2 regions of the Colwellia sp. MB3u-4 genome follow, and region 2 is predicted to be linked to the other one. Evidence: riboswitches for the same ligand, from Rfam matches in the RefSeq annotation. Region 2 holds a riboswitch; the other holds the start of a gene.

Region 1 (9,606 bases), 150 kb from region 2:
CGGCTTTGCCCGTATTTATGGTTACCAAGTCGGCATTATTGCCAATAACGGCATTTTGTTTGGCGAATCGGCACAAAAAGGCGCGCACTTTATTGAGCTGTGTGCCCAACGAAAAATTCCATTAGTATTTTTACAAAACATTACCGGTTTCATGGTAGGTCAACAATATGAAGCTGGCGGTATCGCTAAACATGGCGCGAAAATGGTCACCGCGGTTGCAACCGCACAAGTGCCTAAATTTACCATTTTAATTGGTGGTAGTTTCGGTGCAGGTAACTATGGCATGTGCGGCCGTGCTTACGATCCACGCTTTCTATTTATGTGGCCAAACTCGCGTATATCAGTGATGGGTGGCGAACAAGCGGCTGGCGTATTAGCCCAAGTGAAACGCGATCAAAAAGACCTTCGTGGTGAACAATGGAGCGCAGAAGAAGAAGCAAACTTCAAGCAACCCATTATTGATAATTACGAACATCAAGGTCATCCATATTATGCCTCAGCGCGCTTATGGGACGATGGGGTTATTGACCCTGCCGATACGCGTCAGGTGCTTGGTTTAGCTATTTCAGCGTCACTTAATAAACCTATAAAAGAGACCAAATTTGGTCTGTTTAGAATGTAGGGGTGAATTGATGATGCTTTCATATAACCAAATAAAAAGTCCTAGTCAACAGGTATTGTTCGATGTTGACAACCGCGGCGTAGCAACGGTTACCTTAAATAATCCTGAAAAGCATAATGCCTTTGATGACAGTATTATTTTTGCACTAAATCACCTATTTCAGGCCATAGCACAATGCCATGACATTAATGTCATGGTGTTAGCGTCAAGCGGAAAAAACTTTTCTGCCGGCGCTGATTTAGCTTGGATGCAGCGCATGGCATCTTACTCTTATGAAGAGAATTTATCGGACGCTAACGCCCTCGCCCAAATGTTGAAAAACCTTAATTTCTTGCCACAGCCTACCATTGCTAAAGTGCAAGGTGCTGCCTTTGGCGGCGCTGTTGGGCTAGCAAGCTGTTGCGATATTGTCCTTGCCAGCGACAAAGCCAGCTTTTGTTTAAGTGAAGTAAAGTTAGGCTTAATTCCTGCCACCATTAGCCCTTATGTGGTTAACGCAATCGGCCAGAAAGCCAGCAGACGTTATTTTCAAACTGCTGAGCGATTTTTTGCTGACAAAGCACAGCAACTTGGTTTAGTCGATGAAATATACCCGTTAACCGCATTAGATAGCGCAGTTACTGAAATGGTAAACATACTATTAGCTAATGGGCCATTAGCCGTGCGACAAGCAAAGCAGCTAGCCTTTGATGTAGCTTACCAAGATATTGACGAAGCACTGATTAAAAGCACCTGTGAACGTATTGCAGCCATTCGTGTTTCCGCAGAAGGTCAAGAAGGCCTAACGGCATTTTTTGAAAAGCGCCAACCTGCTTGGCAAGCCGAGTCAAAAACATCAACAAATAAAGGCGAAGGATAAAATTTATGTTTACTAAAATACTAATTGCCAACCGTGGTGAAATCGCCTGTCGTGTTATTAAAACCGCACGCAAAATGGGCATATTAACAGTCGCGGTTTATTCTGATGCTGATGCTGACTCATTACACGTCAATATGGCTGATGAAGCGATCCATATTGGTGGCTCACCTTCACGCGAAAGTTACTTATTGTCAGAGAAAGTAATTGAAGCCGCGAAACGTACTGGCGCGCAAGCCATTCATCCAGGTTACGGCTTTCTTTCTGAAAATGCTGAGTTTTGTCGCATGTGTAGCAAAGAAGGTATTACTTTTATTGGCCCACCGGTTGCTGCTATTGAAGCTATGGGCTCAAAGTCTGCCGCTAAAAATATTATGGAAAAGGCCCAAGTGCCTTTGGTGCCAGGTTATCATGGTGATGACCAATCGGAGGCTGTGATCAAAAAAGCCGCTGATGATATGGGCTATCCGGTATTACTCAAAGCTACCGCTGGCGGCGGTGGTAAAGGTATGCGCCAAGTTTGGCATGAAAATGAGTTTGCTGAAGGATTTGCCGCCGCTAAACGCGAAGCAAAGTCATCTTTTGGTGATGACAGAATGTTGGTTGAAAAGTACTTAACTCAACCTCGCCATGTTGAAATTCAAGTGTTTTGTGATAATCACCAAAACGCGGTTTATCTTTTTGAGCGCGACTGTTCAGTACAGCGTCGTCATCAAAAAGTGATTGAAGAAGCGCCAGCCTTTAGTATGAGCGAAGAGCTACGTACCCAAATGGGTGAATCGGCTATAAAATCAGCACAAGCTATTGGTTATCAAGGTGCCGGTACGGTTGAATTTTTACTTGATGTTGATGGTTCATTTTACTTTATGGAAATGAATACTCGCTTACAAGTAGAGCATCCGGTGACTGAATTAATTACTGGTCAAGATCTAGTAGAGTGGCAATTACGTGTTGCGGCAGGTGAAGTATTACCTAAAGCTCAACACGAACTGAAAATTAACGGCCATGCTTTTGAAGCCCGTATTTACGCTGAAGATCCCGACAATGACTTTTTACCTGCCACTGGCACGTTAGACTTTTTACAACCCCCTGTTGAAAGTGAGTTTGTTCGTGTTGATACCGGTGTACGTCAAGGTGATGAAGTGAGCGTGTTTTACGATCCTATGATTGCAAAGTTAATTGTTTGGGATGAAAGCCGTGAAAAAGCCTTACAACGTCTAGCGAAAGCCTTGTCGGAGTATCGTATTAGTGGTGTGACAACCAATATCGATTTTCTTTATAATTTAGCCACTTGTGCGCCATTTGTTAACGCGGATATCGACACCAGTTTTATTGAAAAAAACCAAGCCATAATATTTCATGACAACGAGCAATCCCTTGCTGGCGAACTGCCGATGGCGGCGCTTTATTTAGTGTTGTCACAAGCACAGCAAGCACAAGCAAAGGCCGCAAAAACCAACGACCCGTTCTCACCTTGGAATATGACGAATGCTTGGCGCTTAAATGAAGCGAATATTCATCACATGGTATTGGCTCATAATGGCAAGGAATACCCGATTATAGTCGAGCAAAAGCGTCAAGGTAGTGGTAGTTATTACTTAATCTCGGTTGATGGCCAAACCGTTGATTGTCAAGGTCGTATTGAAAACGAGACTTTATACGCTAGTATTGACGGCTACCGCAGTCATGCAACGATTGCAAAAAATGCTAACCAAATTAGCCTGTTCCATCAAAATGGTGTGTTTAATTTTATCCATATATTGCCTGACTGTGGCGATAATAGTGCTGATGATAACCATGGTGGTTTACTTGCCCCCATGAACGGCACTATGGTGTCAGTGTTAATAAAAGCCGGTGATAACGTGATTGCCAATCAACCCTTGATGATTATGGAGGCGATGAAGATGGAGCATACCATTCGTGCACCAAGCAATGGTATTGTAGATACTCTTTATTATAAAAATGGTGATATGGTTGACGGTGGCGCTGAATTAATCGCCTTTACCGCAGAGGAGGCATAATGACCGATATTGCTCACTTTTCATTGCCAAACTCAGTAAAAATAGTTGAAGTGGGTCCACGTGATGGTCTACAAAATGAAAAGCTACAGATTAGCGCAGAAGATAAAATAGCGTTAATTGAAAAGTTAGCCGACGCCGGTGTCAGCTACATTGAAAGCGGCAGTTTTGTCTCGCCTAAATGGGTGCCACAAATGGCCACTTCTAGTGATGTTTTCAAAGGTATTAAGCGCAAAAGCGGTGTTACCTACGCCGCATTAACGCCAAATATGAAAGGCTTTGAAGCAGCAATGGCGGTGAATGCTAATGAAGTCGCTATTTTTGGCGCAGCATCAGAAGCCTTTAGTCAGAAAAATATTAATTGCTCGATTGATGAAAGTTTGCAACGTTTTGAATCCATTATGCAAGCTGCAAAAGCCGCCAACATTCGTGTGCGTGGCTATGTGTCTTGTGTCGTTGGCTGTCCTTACGATGGTGATATTGCAGCAGAAAAAGTAGCAGAAGTTGCAGAAAAGTTATATAAAATGGGCTGTTACGAAATATCACTTGGCGACACCATTGGTGTTGGTACGCCAGCCAGTGTCCAAAAAATGTTACAGGCTGTTAGTGCTAAAGTCCCCATTGATAAGTTGGCTGTGCACTTTCATGATACCTATGGACAGGCTTTGACCAACATTTACGCGGCGCTTGCTATGGGCGTAAAGGTAGTCGATAGTGCTATTGCAGGTCTTGGTGGTTGCCCATATGCTAAGGGTGCATCGGGAAATGTCGCCACTGAAGACGTGTTATATATGCTCAATGGCTTAGGTATAAAAACTAATATTGATTTTGACAAATTACTGGCTGCAGGATGGTTTATTAGCGACAAATTAAGCAAGGCGCCGTTATCAAAAGTCTCGATAGCCTATCGTGCAAAATAATCTAAAATATAGACTAAAAAGTTAACTAAAAAGTTACCTGGCGTTGATCGTGAGCATTACCTACATCAGCGAATAAAATATAAATTAAACATTAATATTGAGGAGCAAATAATGGCAGGATTTGACAAAGTAGTGTCAAGCTATGAAGAAGCAATGGCCGGTCTTGAAGACAATATGACCGTAATTGCTGGTGGTTTTGGTTTATGTGGTATTCCTGAAAATTTAATACGTGAAATTCAGCGTAAAGGTACTAAAGGCTTAACCCTAGTTTCAAATAACTGCGGTGTAGACGATTTTGGTCTCGGTATTTTATTACCTAACCGTCAAATCAAAAAAATTATCGCCTCTTATGTTGGTGAAAATGCTGAGTTCGAACGTCAGATGATGAACGGTGAGCTCGAAGTTGAATTGACACCACAAGGCACTTTAGCAGAAAAAATGCGTGCTGGCGGTGCTGGTATTCCAGCTTTTTTTACGGCGACAGGCTATGGCACACCAGTAGCCGAAGGCAAAGAAGAACGTGAATTTGACGGTCGGCATTACATTTTAGAACCGGCAATTAAAGGCGATTTTGCTATTGTAAAAGCGTGGAAAGCCGATCGTTATGGCAACTTAGTGTTTAGAAAAACCGCGCGTAACTTCAATCCTATGGCGGCAACCGCAGGCAAAATAACCGTAGTAGAAGTAGAAGAGATTGTGGAGCCAGGCGAATTAGACCCTGATCACATTCATACGCCAGGCATTTATGTTAATCGCTTAATCTTAGGTACATTCGAAAAACGCATTGAACAGCGCACTGTTCGTAGCGACTCAGAATAATCAGTGTTAGTAAGGAGTAATTTATGGCTTTAACAAGAGAACAACTAGCACAGCGGGTAGCACAAGAATTACAAGACGGTTACTACGTTAACTTAGGTATAGGTATTCCAACCTTAGTGGCAAACTATATTCCCGAAGGGATCGAAGTCATGCTGCAGTCTGAAAACGGCTTACTAGGCATGGGACAATTTCCCACCGAAGCAGAAATTGACGCCGATCTGATCAATGCGGGTAAACAAACAGTGACAATGGCAAAAGGCGCATCAATTTTTGATTCAGCAGAATCATTTGCCATGATCAGAGGCGGTCACGTTGATTTAACCGTTTTAGGCGCCTTTGAGGTTGATGTAAATGGTAATATTGCCTCTTACATGATCCCTGGTAAGTTAATTAAAGGTATGGGCGGTGCGATGGATTTAGTCGCCGGTGCAGACAATATTATTGTGACCATGACCCATGCCTCTAAACATGGTGTATCTAAGTTGTTAAGTAATTGTACACTACCGTTAACTGGTAAAGGCTGCATTAAAAAGGTGTTAACTGATCTGGCTTTTATTGAGATAAAAAATGGTAAATTTTACTTATTAGAGCGTGCACCTGGCGTGTCAGTCGCAGAAATAATATCACTAACTGAAGGTGAACTTGTTGTTGAAGGCGACGTGCCTGAGATGCAATTATAAAGTGATAACCTGCAGTTGATAATTAATAAAAACATATAAAATAAGGGGCTGCGGTCCCTTTTTGTATTCAGTTTGGCGTTATAATTCGCCGAAGTCCCATCATGGTCATCGCTTATATTGATATATGAGAAATATTAATATTTAATTAGTTATCACGATTTAAGCTAAAAATGCATTTCACCTGTTGCATTAATTAACTGGTCTTCTCTATACGAAGATCAAAAAGCGAAATACAAGACATTTGTTTGATAACTAGTCGCTCTAATTATTAAGTAAATAACGCAGTAGAGGGGTGTTTTAACTTGGTAAATAATCAGAAAATTAGTGAGATTGCTATTACCGCCATGCTTCTAACTCGCTCCCCTCTCCACAAAATTCACCAGGCTTAGTAATACAACTTCATACTGCCAAACCGCCCCTAAATATCAACCGTCAAGCAAGGTATTAGTTGCACACAATAGCTACTGTGGATAACGCCTAGAACCTTTGAATTAACGCCCTACATTCTTATAAAAACATCTTCAAAATCAATAACGTTATAGGTAAAGCTTATAAAATCGCCATTTGTAAAATAATTAAGTCAACTAGGTGTTAAATACCAATAAGTTGTAACCCTTGGGTTGCAATTAACTACGACTTTAGTGATAATTACACTAACAAAGAAAAGGCAAAACACGCGAAAACGTGTTACGCAAAACCACCGGTCTAAGGATAGTACTATCTTTATCTATGACAGCGGAGTCACCGTGTTATTAGGTACATCCTGTGGTTTTTTCTTTTATTAACTCTATTTGTATTATAAAAGGTTATTAAAGTGAAAAAATTATTACTAGTTACTACCATTACTGCTTTAACAATGACGTCTATTGTATCAACGCCAAAAGCGCAAGCTGCTGACATTGCACTAAGTATATGTGAGTATGTTGCTGCAGACGACAAAAGACGTATGCGTTCATTCTTAAAGGCGAATAGATTAAGAATTCGTGATATTTTTTCAGATATTAAGTGTAATGGTCAAAACTTGTTAGAATTTGCTGCTACCAGGGGTTCAGTTGAGATAGGCTCTTTGATGATTGGAAAATTACCAAGAGACGTTGTTTCTGAAAATCTACCCCTTATTCAACATGGGTCGCAACCATTAATCGACGCTGCAAACGAACGTGTTGGTGGTTAGTGGTTTATTTTCCTGTAGACGTTTAACTCAAACTGATAACCATTGAATTAAGTACATGAAAAATTTTTTATTTCAATGACTACAAGTTCAATGGCTATCAGTTAAATGTTTTACTAGTCAATAATTCTTGTGTCATTAAAAGGCTAGCATTTGCTGGCCTTTTTTCTATTAACCTGCACTGGCAAACAAATATTATTCATTTCAACTAGCCACCCTATAGAAAACTGATTAAAATCACGCTCGACTTTAATAACATCGGTTTAATTAATGACGAATAAACGTAGCTACATCAACAGTAATAACGCTTTAGTATTAACCGGTGGAGGCGCACGTGCCGCCTATCAGGTCGGTGTTTTGTCTGCGATAGCTAAATTTATGCCACGCAATCATGGTGTGCCTTTTCCAATTATTTGTGGTACGTCAGCAGGTGCTATCAACTCAACCGCATTAGCTTGTTATGCCTCCTGTTTTCAATTGGCGGTCAAGAAGTTGGAGTGGATCTGGAAAAATCTCGATCCTGAAAGAATTTATCATACCGATCCCCTACGTGTGTTTAGTCACTTAATCGGTGGGGTTTTAGGTAACTTTCAGGCAGATTATGCCAATAAAAGTGCCCGAAGCTTATTAAACAACGCGCCGCTTAGACAACTGCTTGAAACCGTAGTAGATTTTAGCCGAATAGATACCAATATTAGACGCGGTTATCTCTCCGCAGTATCGGTGACAGCATCAAGTTATTCCAGCGGTGACTCGATTAGTTTTTTTCAATCAGAAGCGTCTATTTCGCCTTGGTTTAGAGCAAAGCGACGGGGCGAGCCTACGCAATTAAACAGCCAACATTTAATGGCATCAGCGGCCATTCCGTTAGTTTTTCCGTCAGAAAGAATACAACGCCATCATTTAGGCGATGGTTCAGTTCACCAGTTGTCTCCGTTAAGTCCTGCCATCCACTTAGGAGCAGAAAAAATATTTATTGTTGGTGTCGAGCAACCAAAAGAGCCGCTTCATGCGGTTGAAAATAACCCACATCCACCAACAACAGCGGCAATCGCAAGTCACTTACTTGATTCTGTTTTCTCAGATACCCTGCAAAGTGATATTGAACGCATGGAGAGGGTTAACAACACCTTATCGCTAATTCCAGATGCAAAGAAAAAAAACATTTCCGGTTTAAAAAACATTGAATCCTATCTGCTTAATCCTAGTCATAACTTTAACAATATTGCGGTGAAATATTACGATAAACTGCCTTTGTCGATTCGACTATTATTACGCAGCATGGGGGTTAGCAATGACGCGGAATCTAGCTTAGTCAGCTACTTATTGTTTGAAAAAAACTATTGTAAGGAGTTAATAAACCTCGGCTTTAATGACGCACTTGAGCAAGAAACTAAAATTCGCCAATTTCTTGATATCTAAGCCATGTTAATTAAAAAGCCTTAAACAAGCTTTTTGCTTTAACAACTGATACTACCGTCAAATAAGCTAATGCCCTTCTTGGACAAAACGTTCAGCTCGCTCTACCCGTCTGGGTTTGCCACGCACAATTAAGGTATCTTGTGATTGTAATATCGTGTCAACGTCAGGCTCTTCGCTTTCAATGTTATTGCGACGTAATGCGACCACAATAACACGGCGATCACCTAGTTTTAATGAAGCAATTGAACGGCCATTAGCAAAAGAATCATCGGCTAATATAATCGCATGCGCAAATTCAATACGGTCAATACTATCAGGGCTCATATCAGTATGTTCGCCTTGAAAGAAGCCATGTAAATGATTGTAGTGGTTCTTACGCTCTTTTTGCACACGGCGAACAATGCGAGAAAAAGGCACGCCTGATAATGACAAAACTTGAGACACTAGCATTAAACTGCCTTCTAGGCTCTCTGGAACCACTTCATTTGCACCCGCCGCATGTAATTCGTCTAACTGATCGTCGTTGCGGGTACGCACTAAAATAGGCACGTTAGGGGATAAAGAACGTACTTTTTGAATAACATCAAGTGATTGTTTATCTTCACCAAAGGCGATAACAACCAGCTTAGCTTTTGATAACTGTGCAGCATGCAACAATTCAGCCTGCCTAGAAGAGCCAAAAAGCACGTTTTCGCCAGCTTCTCTTGCTTTGCTTGTCCGTAAGGGGTCAATATCAATAGCGACAAAGTCGATCGACTCTTGTTTTAAGAAGCGGCTAACGGTTTGTCCAATACGACCAAAGCCGCAAATAATAACATGATCACTGAGTGTGGTACTTTGAGGTAATTCTTCTAACACTTGGCTGTCCAGTGGCTTTTCACGGCTCAACCAAAGTGCCCAGCCGCGCGCATGACTGATCATATAAGGCGTTATTGCCATACTTAGCACACCCGTACCCAGTAAGATAGATGCTGTGGTTTCAGGTAACACTTCAACTTGGCTAGCTAAAGCAATTAAAACAAAACCAAACTCACCCATTTGCGCCAACATAATACCGGCAGCCCAAGCATCTTTAGAAGACTCTCCAGCCCGTTTTGC
Region 2 (9,606 bases):
CATGTCTATTGGCTTCAAGCACACGTGGTTGAAGTTTTTCTTGGCAATAGTCATGGGCAGAGTCGCGGATCATACGCTCTTCTTCAGTGAGTTGACTATCAAGAAACATCGGATCTTGCCAGTTAAAAGCAGTTAATTTTTGGCTCATAGGATTACCCTGTATGTACTGTTTTGCAGTAATAGTTTGATTTATGATTGTACTCTATCCTTAAAGCATAAATAAATATAATATATAGTTATTATATTTTTCATAACTTTTACTTATAGCACTTACTCATATGAATTTGAAACGTCTTGAATATTTTTGTCAATTAGCCGTACTAGGCAACTTTACGCGGGCAGCACATAAAATAGGTATTGCTCAACCCGCATTAACTATCGCCATTCAAAAGCTAGAACAAGAAGTTGGGCTAAAGTTAATTAACCGTGCGGAAAAAAACGCTTTATTAACTGCTGAAGGTGAAGTGCTGTATAAACTGTCAACCCAACTATTAAGCCAAGTAAAACAAGTTGAATTAGAATTAGAAGAGTTAAAAAATCTCGAACGGGGCACCATTCGTTTTGGCGTTTCAGCCATGATGGGCTCTTACTACTTCCCAAAAATATTGACCGCATTTAAACAAAAACATCCAAAAATAAAAATACACTTGGTTGACCAAGGTACCGCAGCGCTGGAGAAAATGTTGCTGAACGGCGAACTTGATTTAGCCTTAGTACGTGGTGATTTAGAAAATTCACAACTGCGTTACACTGAGCTGATTAATGAGGAAGTTGTTGCCGGCATGGCAAAGTCGCACCTACTAGCTGCTGAGCAAACCCTATCACTGGCACAGTTTTGCCAACAGCCACTGGTGTTATTTCATGAAGGATATTTCTTACGTGAAGTGGTTAGTCAGTATGCAAAAAAACATCACTTAGCATTAGATGTTCGCATGGAAACTAATCTGATTGAGCTGCAAAAGTCATTGGTTCGCAATGGCGTTGGTATTACCACTTGTCTATCGCGTATTTTACAAAACGAGCCGCAGATGACCTCCATCCCCTTTGAGCCAAAAATTGAATTTAAATTGAGTTTAGCGTGGAAAAAAAATCATTCTGTTTCTCAAGCCAGTAAGGCTTTTATGACTTATTTAAGCTCAATGGTTGAGCCTTTGGATTAAGCTTAACGGTTTTATTTCGCTTAGTTGATGTTAAAAGCCGCCGTAAGTACTGAGGCTAAGCGTACTTTAGCCACTTGTTATAACAGGGTTACAAAAGTGACACGCCGTTGATTAATTTTACGAAGGCAAGAATACTTAACTTAACTTAACTTGATGACATCTTGCTGTCACTTAACAGCATAAAACACTGATATTGTTGTTCATTGATAGTAATGAAGTTTTATCTTGATCACCCGGGTATACACAATGCTTTGATTGTTTTTTAAAGGGTCTGACTTCTTTTCCTTTTCCCCTTTTTCTCAAGATATAAAAAACCAAACACCTGAATAAAATCGGTGGCTAAAAAATGATTAATAACAAGGCTAAAAATATCCAAACCCTGTATAAACTTGCATTCCAAAAGTCATCCCCCTATGGTGGTTACTAAAAGCAAGCTAATGCTTTAATTAACCAACTACAAAGGGAGTGCGACGAATGGAAAACAACAACGACCAAAGCATGAATAACTTTGCCGCCATAAAAACCACCATAGCCAATAACGAAGAGCAACGGCTCAAAGAATTACTGGCAGGCCAAGTAATGCAAGAACTTGAAAAAAGCTACCTCATCGACCTAGCCAAAATAGGAAATAATCACGCGATTTTGAAGATCCTAGAAAACATTCCTGTGGAAAATCAAGAACAGCAATAAGCTGTGTTTCAACTTTATAAAAGTTTTGAAAAATAGTATGAATTTGGTTAGCCATAATTTGATTCTAATTTTCACGCTTTGTTATCATACTGCGACCTGCCTCAAAACTTGCATTGCTATCTAACGCCGAGTTCAGGGGCATTTGAGTCGAAGCCTGTTTTTACGACAGCCAAAATGGGTGGCAGGTAAAATGTACGCTACAATAATTTGTTAGGTACAGTAAACTCTCAATGGTCCTGCCTGATTGAAACAATGCCTAGGTACTCATGGAAAGGTCGCTCAATAAGTCAATCTAATCGTTAGATCAAGGTTTTGCCCATCGTACGAAAAGCTGGCGGTTTCAAACGATGGCGCGCTCATCAAGGCTTTTGCACCGCTTGAAAAACCGTAGCCTTCCGTCGGGACCCCTAGCAAGTTAGTGCCAAGCTTACCGTCCATATTTTTATCATGAATGACAACCAACGCATACCTTCCCGGCGGGATATCTAAAAAGTTGCAACGCGCCTGCGTATCTCGAATTTTCATCATCATTATATTGGTTGCTGAGTGCAAAAATTCAGTTGGGAAACCTGCTGAAGATTCGAAAAGCGCACAAGCTACAACCCCAGTGCTATTTTTAATATTCGGAATTTTCACTTGAATTCCAGAGCACGTTGATTGGGCAAAGACCATAGCGGGAAGATGCGCAAACACCAGCACGGCACAGCATACTAAACACCGGGTCCCTTTAGAGAAGCGCGTCACAGGACGCCTGACAGTGGAGGCAAACGCAGACTTCCTATTAATTAATTCACTCATTAGTTCCCTCATAGCTTTTATTCCCCTAAACTGGTTGGATCCGCCATTAGACGCCTAACGTCTTGATAACCCGCGACGGGTAGCCAGCAATGAAGCTGATCACTGACGGAACCTTGGCAAAACCAATGAACTTCAATTTGCCTCAGTGGCCATGGTCAGCGTTTATTAAATTGCTCAGCGATTTTTGCCGTTTGAGTCCAATATTGTCCATTTGGCCTCAAAATCGACAATGCGGCCTAGGAATATCAAGTACTACATGGTACGTCAACCAACATTGCATTGAAATATTAGTTACCCAACGTAGCCATAGCCCAGACTCGATAACGTTTCCCCTGGATTAATTTTTTAGGTTGATAAAAAATATTGATGCCGATAACTAGGCCTTTTTCTTGTTTCATTGCGCTATTTTTATATCATTTGTTTTCACACAAGTATTGTTGAAGTCGTCAAACTTATCGCATCTGGTTCGCACAAACGACTTCTGCCCTGAGTCGAAAGAACACTTTGTCTGATAATGACAGCTGCTGTTGAACTCTTCCCAGTACTGACATTCTTCAACGCATTGGAGATTTTTGTATGTATAAGTCTTTTTTTCAAACAGGCACTTTTTATTAAAATCGTCCCAGTACTGACAATTTTTGAGCGCCTGCGGTACATCCTCAGTTAAGGTTAGGCCGCAGGTGACGGTGAGGTTTCCCTGGCGAAATGTTTCTCCCGTTTCAAGACTTACCTCTTTTGCGCAGACACTACCGGCTAAAAACGTCACCGCTCCAATGAAAGCCATTAAAAAAATTTTATTCATGATCTGATTCCTTATTAACTTAATTTTCTATAATCTAACAACACAACTGCAAAGACTGTAAGGTTTTGTTTCATATATCAAGGTTTCAAGTCGTTTTTATTTTTTAGCACTAACTGTGTAAAACTAACATCCCACTTAAAAAATTCAAATTCAAATTCAAATTCAATCATTTAGGATTTCCTTACTACTGAACTGAGTTGTCACAAATAAGAGGATCATTCAATGACAGCTGTAGCGGCGAAGCAGACTATTTATTATGATGGTTTTGTACCTAAATTAGGTCAATTTTGTGGCGTAAGTACCGTTAAACCAAATCTTCCAAGTAATTGCCATTTGGCCTTAAGAATTATTTATTGCTAACGACTTTTCAGTTCGCATTGAAAACATTAGAATAGTTAGTCTTAATGGAAACTATTCTCAACGAAAAGTGAAAATAATTAAAAAAATAGTCTTGTAGGAGAGGCAATAAATGAAGTCGTGGTTAAAACAAATCTCTTTTATTGTCATCGTTTTTCTCATCACGAGTTTTGCTGTAGATACGTGGCGAACTTGGGGGATTGATCGACAATCACTGCCCGATCTACAAGGAAAGACAATCTATAATAAAACCATTAATTTAAAGGAGCTAAGTTTTGAACAACCCATCTTAGTGTACTTTTGGGGGACTTGGTGTCCAGTTTGTTCCTTTGTTAGCCCTTCTATAGATACTATTTCACAGCATTACCCTGTTTACAGTATTGCCATGCAATCTGGTGATAATAAGACACTACAAAAACATATGGAAATAGAAAGTTATCAATTTAATGTCATTAACGACGATAATAATCGCATAGCTAACTCGTTAGGTGTGCAAGTTACGCCATTAGTAATGGTGATTGACCAAGGTGAACTCGTTCACTTCACAACAGGTTATGTGAGTTTATTTGGTTTATGGTGGCGCATTGCTTTTTAAAGATCTCAGGGCGTTAAGCGGAAGGTAGCAGCTATAATGTAGGGATAACGTAGCGATAAATTTTCTAATGCTTTGTTTTTTATGCGAGATTAGGATATATACTTTTATCCTAATCTGATAATTTGTCAGTCATAAACGCTAAGGGAAATATCGATGGTCATAAATCAAAGACCTAACCTCGCAGGCTTATTGGCGATGGCAGACAATCCCTGATATTTCGGGACTGTCGCAAAAACAACATACTGAATAGGACCTCTTTAGTCGCGCTGACAAAATAAAGGTAGATTATCTCGTTACTGCTTTGCTTATTAGCGCTGTAAACAGTGATAGTCGAATCCTTTAAATCACGTCTATTAATTGTCCTATGTTGGCCAAACAAAGGGAGCGGGCTTGGTGGAAGTCGTTTCTGATACGGCTGTTTTCTGAGAGAGTATCCCCCTGATTACTTTCCCCGTTGCTTTATGCTTACTACAAAATGTTTTTAGGTATAAAATTTCAACTCTACTACGTGCCCAAGGGGTTGTACGAAGAAATTTTAAACTTGATTTAAGACGTGGTTTATTAGTGAAACAACGAATATTGAGTAATTCCCCCATCTTATCCCAACCAACTTCCTTCTCCAACTCGGTTAGAATCTGTTCGAGTTTAACGCCGTGTAGAGGCTCATTACTGTTATTCATAGACCACCTAAAATCAAAAATAGCATTGTAACAAGTTTCCTAAATATTGACAGACTTATACGTTTAACTCAGGTAAAGCTATACGGAATGCCTATCTATGGTTTATTTTGACGGCATTTATTGCTTCGTTGTCATTTTACTGGCTACTAACATATCAACATGATCAATCATCCGCTCAACCTCGTTTGTGAAGTTGAACCAGAAATAATAATCTATTTCATAATTTTTATTTCTATAATCGCTAGAGCTACTACTTTTAATGACGAGTATAAATTACCTTGATTTTATCTTACCTTACAGTAGACTCGTGAAATAACTGGCAACTATTAATGAAAATTAATAGACGCAAAGCTACCAGCCTAAGTGCATTGCATAGGGTCGTGGGGTTGCAATTTATATGGATATTTTTACAACCTTTACTGTGATTTATTAATTACATCATTTATTAGAGGTTGTGGATGTTTTTCTCAAACAAGTATTTTATTCAATTCGTTGTTATTTTTCTCCTAAGTGCCTGTGGCGGAGGTGATAGTAGCGATACCGTCTCAAATCCACCACCAGTAACAACGCCTCCTGTAGCCACGTCACCTGTAACGGCTTCATGCGTCAATCCTCATTCTGCTGACTACCCTGAATCATATAAGGGTAAATTTGAAACCCTCTCCCCCAGAGGTAAACTTTCTAGCCATATAGTCAGAGGTATTAGTTTTAAAGACTACTCCCCTAGTTGGATTTATGATGGCCTATCCCAGTCTCAACGGGATAATTGTTCCAGAGATGAATATGTAAAATTAATGTATCTTGAAGCATTACAAGCAATGAATGCTTCTGGTGCACAAAGGGTTTGGGTTTACAATTATGGTCAGTGGAACGATAGCCAAGAACCATGGGTAGTCGCCGAAGCTAATTATCATACGCCTAAAAAATATATAGAATATATTGTCGAGCAAGCACGTTTGCTCAACATCGATATTTATTTTTCTTGGCAGTTTACTCAAAACAATGTCGATGGCGATATTATTGTTGAGCAAGGTGAGAAACTCACGTTGGACAAGCTTAAAATCATATTAGATGCCCATCAAAACAATATGATTATTCAGGCAAAACATGCCCAAAAAATAGCTATAAAAGGTATTTCTGCTGACTGGAACGCGATGTGGCTCACCTTGCATACCGACGAATTAAAAGAATATTATATTGAGCGATTTGCCGAAATTATCGATGATATCAGAGCCAATTTTGACGGCGATATTACTTGGGGGCAAATAGGGACTGTAATTAATGATCAACGAATATTTTCCAGAGTAGATAGTATTTTAATCAATGCGTTACAGTGCTGCGGAAATCAATTTAACGCCGAAGAAGATGCTAAGCTAACAACGGAACTGATTAAGCAGAAAACCTTTGAGTCACTGACCAATCAGCATATGCAAATATATTGTGGTGATATTAACCAACCATGCTGGCACGGTACGTCAAATATAGAATTACCAGTAACACTTATTATTCAAGTACAAAGTCGTGAAGACTTTTTTCTCAATGGCTGGAAAGAAGATGGTTTCTGTACCCCAGGAAGTTTAGAAGACGGGACTGAAGTCAGTTGTATTCAAAAAAGTTTTGTCACTGACTTTTCTGTGCAATCAGTGGGTATAGAAGGCATTATGCAAGCGATTGAAGAGCAAGATACCTTTATGATTAACAGCGTCGATATTCATACCGGCTATTGGCTTTCACCCACGTTAACTCCCAATTTTGAAGGTTTCCCTAACACCTCTCAATCTATCCGCGGTAAACCGGCAGAGGATATTGTTAAGTATTGGTATACCGGACAAGAATAATTCACCTTATGTTAACGTAATGGCCGGTAAATTTACCGCTCATTACTTTTAAATCCACCATGTGCTAAAAGTAGATAAAAATCGACTGTTGATTATTCTTAGTTATTTTATCAGCGTAAATAAAACGAATTATCCATCATGCGCTTAACCTCACCTTTAACACTTAGCCATTAATAGTGGTTGAATTGCCATTTTTATAAATATTATTTAAGCAGCGACTAAAAAACAAACGGAGAAACATACTCATCGTAAATATAAACTGCAATTTCTAGTCCGCCAAATATGATAGCGATATCACGTACCAAAACGAGTGTTTTATTTTCTTTTTTTGCATTAATCTCTTCGTCCAATGGCATTGGAAATAGTTCGTCAAGATGATCAAAATCCACATATTTACCTTCCGCATTAATAGCCAGTAGCGCTTCTTGTTTTTTTAAGGTCAGGTCATTGTTTGCGTCTTTAATCCAGCTGTTAATGATATTTGAAGGCATAGTCATTGCGAAATAAGTAATGATGAAGAAAAATATCTTTTGAATTGCTCGCCATGCTTCAGGCCACCAGCCCTGTGAAACGTCATATGATAAGGTGGATACCACCCCTGCTAACGCCATGAAGTAAATGGCGGTCCAAGGTACGTAAATGACATATTTTAATCGAGTGAAATACTTTATAGCATCTTCATGAACCCAATATTGCTCACGTATTTTTTCAGCCGTCTTAGCTAAAAGAGCCTCTTTTTGATGCTGCTCAGCAAGTGCATGACATGCTTCTGCATTTAATTTGATATAGTCCGCGCATCCTCTGCCATATGCTGCTTTCATATCTGCATCTTGAAATGGCGGATAAATCATAGAAATAACGTCTCCAGCATCGTTAAAGACAAAGTGTACTTTTGGGTAGGCGGTAAAGAAGAAAACAAATTCTTTGCTTTCATGTCGGATACTGAAACTATCATGACAGTTCCCATCCGCACCGGCATTATAGGCCATATCAAGCATATATTGGCTTGTTGCGCCGATAATCCCTACGTCTTTCAACCTAGCTAAAAAGCCTTGAATGATAAGGTCGCGTATTCGAGAATCATAGCCATAATCTGGCTTGCAGCTATATGTCAGGCTACCATCTTCATTCAGGACATAGCGGTATGTAGCGACCTCAAAATCTATATTGTAGCCCCAGCCATATGCGTACCTGAATTGCGCATTCAACCTAGATTGATTTTGTCGGTCTTCCTGATCCAAAAGGCTGCGGCGACAACTATGGCAGTACTTCCAAAGCATGCCAGAGTTGTCGCTATAATAATTATAAAAATATGAATCAGAACAACGTTCACAGGTACGCATATCAGACATTTAGTAAACTCCACATTTTTCATCGTGTTGATAGGTGAAGAAAAAACACCCGAATCAAGTCCAATGTAAATAGTGCTTTTGGTGGGCGTGGGCAGGATTTTGTATAGATAAAATAAAACATTATTTTTCATAAAATCAAATAACATCATGCCTCATATTTTCCATCTTGACATCTATTTTATGTTTTTAAGGGAGTGAAACCTGGCTTTTTTCGTCTGTTATTTAACCGCCCTCACGTAATTAATAATTCAAAAAAAGCACTTTCTGCTGTTGTTAAAACCAGCGCTGAATATTGTTTATGATGATGAACGGCTTTTATTCAAACAGACTTATCTGAGGAGGCGATCTACTTTGTGGGGGCTATATGAGGCCAATAATTCAAGGCTAATAATTCAACGACTTCGACATTTTTTGCCTTCAGGTGACTGAGTATCTTTTGGATCACCAATGGATGTTCATTAGACACATCTCTGTGTCTACCCCTTAGGGTGGCACTCGCTATGCATATTGCTTTACGAATTCAAGACTTAATCCACGGTTTGCACCGGTAATAAAAACAGTTGCCATTACTATCTATCTATCCATTAAAGTATAAAAAATGCGAAAAAAAAGAAGCGGTATTTTTATAAATATCGCTTCTAATGATGATGTGGTTAGACTCTATTAAGAATTAAGCGGTTCGCGTCATCAATGCCTTCTTCTGCGCTTTCTTGTCTAATGCGCCGCTAAAGCGTGTTAACACTAGCGCAAATAACACCACAATCGCGCCAATCCAAGGTGTGTTCATTAGTCCTGCTTGTTCGACGATTAAACCGCCTCCCCAAGCACCCAGTGCAATACCCACGTTAAATGCGGCAATGTTAAGGCCAGATGCAACATCAACTGCATCAGGTGTATGTTTTTCAGCCAGTTTTACGACGTAAACTTGCAGGCCAGGGACATTACCGAAGGCAAATGCGCCCCAAACTAAAATAGTGGCTACCGCTGCAATAGGATTCACCGCAGTGAAGTTGAACACCAGTAGCACAGTAGCAAGGCCTGTAAAAATAATGCTTAGCGCTTTAATTGGCCCCATTTTATCCGCCATTTTTCCGCCCCAGATATTACCTACAGCAACCGATACTCCATAGACCAACATAATCAGACCGATAGCGCTTGAATCAAAACCAGAAATCTGTTCCAGAATAGGTGCTAAGTAGGTAAAGGCAATGAAGGATCCGCCGTAACCAATCGCTGTGATTGCGTATACCAAGAGTAAACGAGGCTCCGATAGTACTTTCAATTGCGCGGAAATTTTAGTCGCTGCTGCCTGCTTTAAGTTATTTGGCACTAAC

Evidence for each region. Region 2 has a riboswitch for cyclic di-GMP ahead of H4J61_RS08380 (hypothetical protein). Riboswitches for the same ligand answer to the same signal wherever they lie in the genome.
Region 1: another riboswitch for cyclic di-GMP. It lies ahead of H4J61_RS08940 (DUF3718 domain-containing protein); the one in region 2 lies ahead of H4J61_RS08380 (hypothetical protein).

What each region holds. Positions count from the first base shown of each region.
Region 1 is NZ_JACGVE010000077.1:155,429-165,034, reverse strand. Features, by position in the region: gene H4J61_RS08970 (carboxyl transferase domain-containing protein) at 1-622, shown strand, start outside; gene H4J61_RS08965 (enoyl-CoA hydratase/isomerase family protein) at 633-1,481, shown strand; gene H4J61_RS08960 (acetyl/propionyl/methylcrotonyl-CoA carboxylase subunit alpha) at 1,487-3,499, shown strand; gene H4J61_RS08955 (hydroxymethylglutaryl-CoA lyase) at 3,499-4,416, shown strand; gene H4J61_RS08950 (CoA transferase subunit A) at 4,528-5,235, shown strand; gene H4J61_RS08945 (3-oxoacid CoA-transferase subunit B) at 5,259-5,915, shown strand; cyclic di-GMP riboswitch class I at 6,572-6,664, shown strand; gene H4J61_RS08940 (DUF3718 domain-containing protein) at 6,772-7,089, shown strand; gene H4J61_RS08935 (patatin-like phospholipase family protein) at 7,357-8,508, shown strand; gene H4J61_RS08930 (cation:proton antiporter) at 8,575-9,606, opposite strand, start outside.
Region 2 is NZ_JACGVE010000077.1:7,182-16,787, reverse strand. Features, by position in the region: gene H4J61_RS08415 (acyl-CoA dehydrogenase) at 1-148, opposite strand, end outside; gene H4J61_RS08410 (LysR family transcriptional regulator) at 279-1,160, shown strand; gene H4J61_RS08405 (hypothetical protein) at 1,635-1,850, shown strand; gene H4J61_RS08400 (DUF2141 domain-containing protein) at 2,130-2,648, opposite strand; gene H4J61_RS08395 (hypothetical protein) at 3,043-3,450, opposite strand; gene H4J61_RS08390 (protein disulfide oxidoreductase) at 3,920-4,402, shown strand; gene H4J61_RS08385 (VF530 family DNA-binding protein) at 4,765-5,082, opposite strand; cyclic di-GMP riboswitch class I at 5,391-5,476, shown strand; gene H4J61_RS08380 (hypothetical protein) at 5,541-6,920, shown strand; gene H4J61_RS08375 (hypothetical protein) at 7,139-8,272, opposite strand; gene H4J61_RS08370 (MFS transporter) at 8,943-9,606, opposite strand, start outside.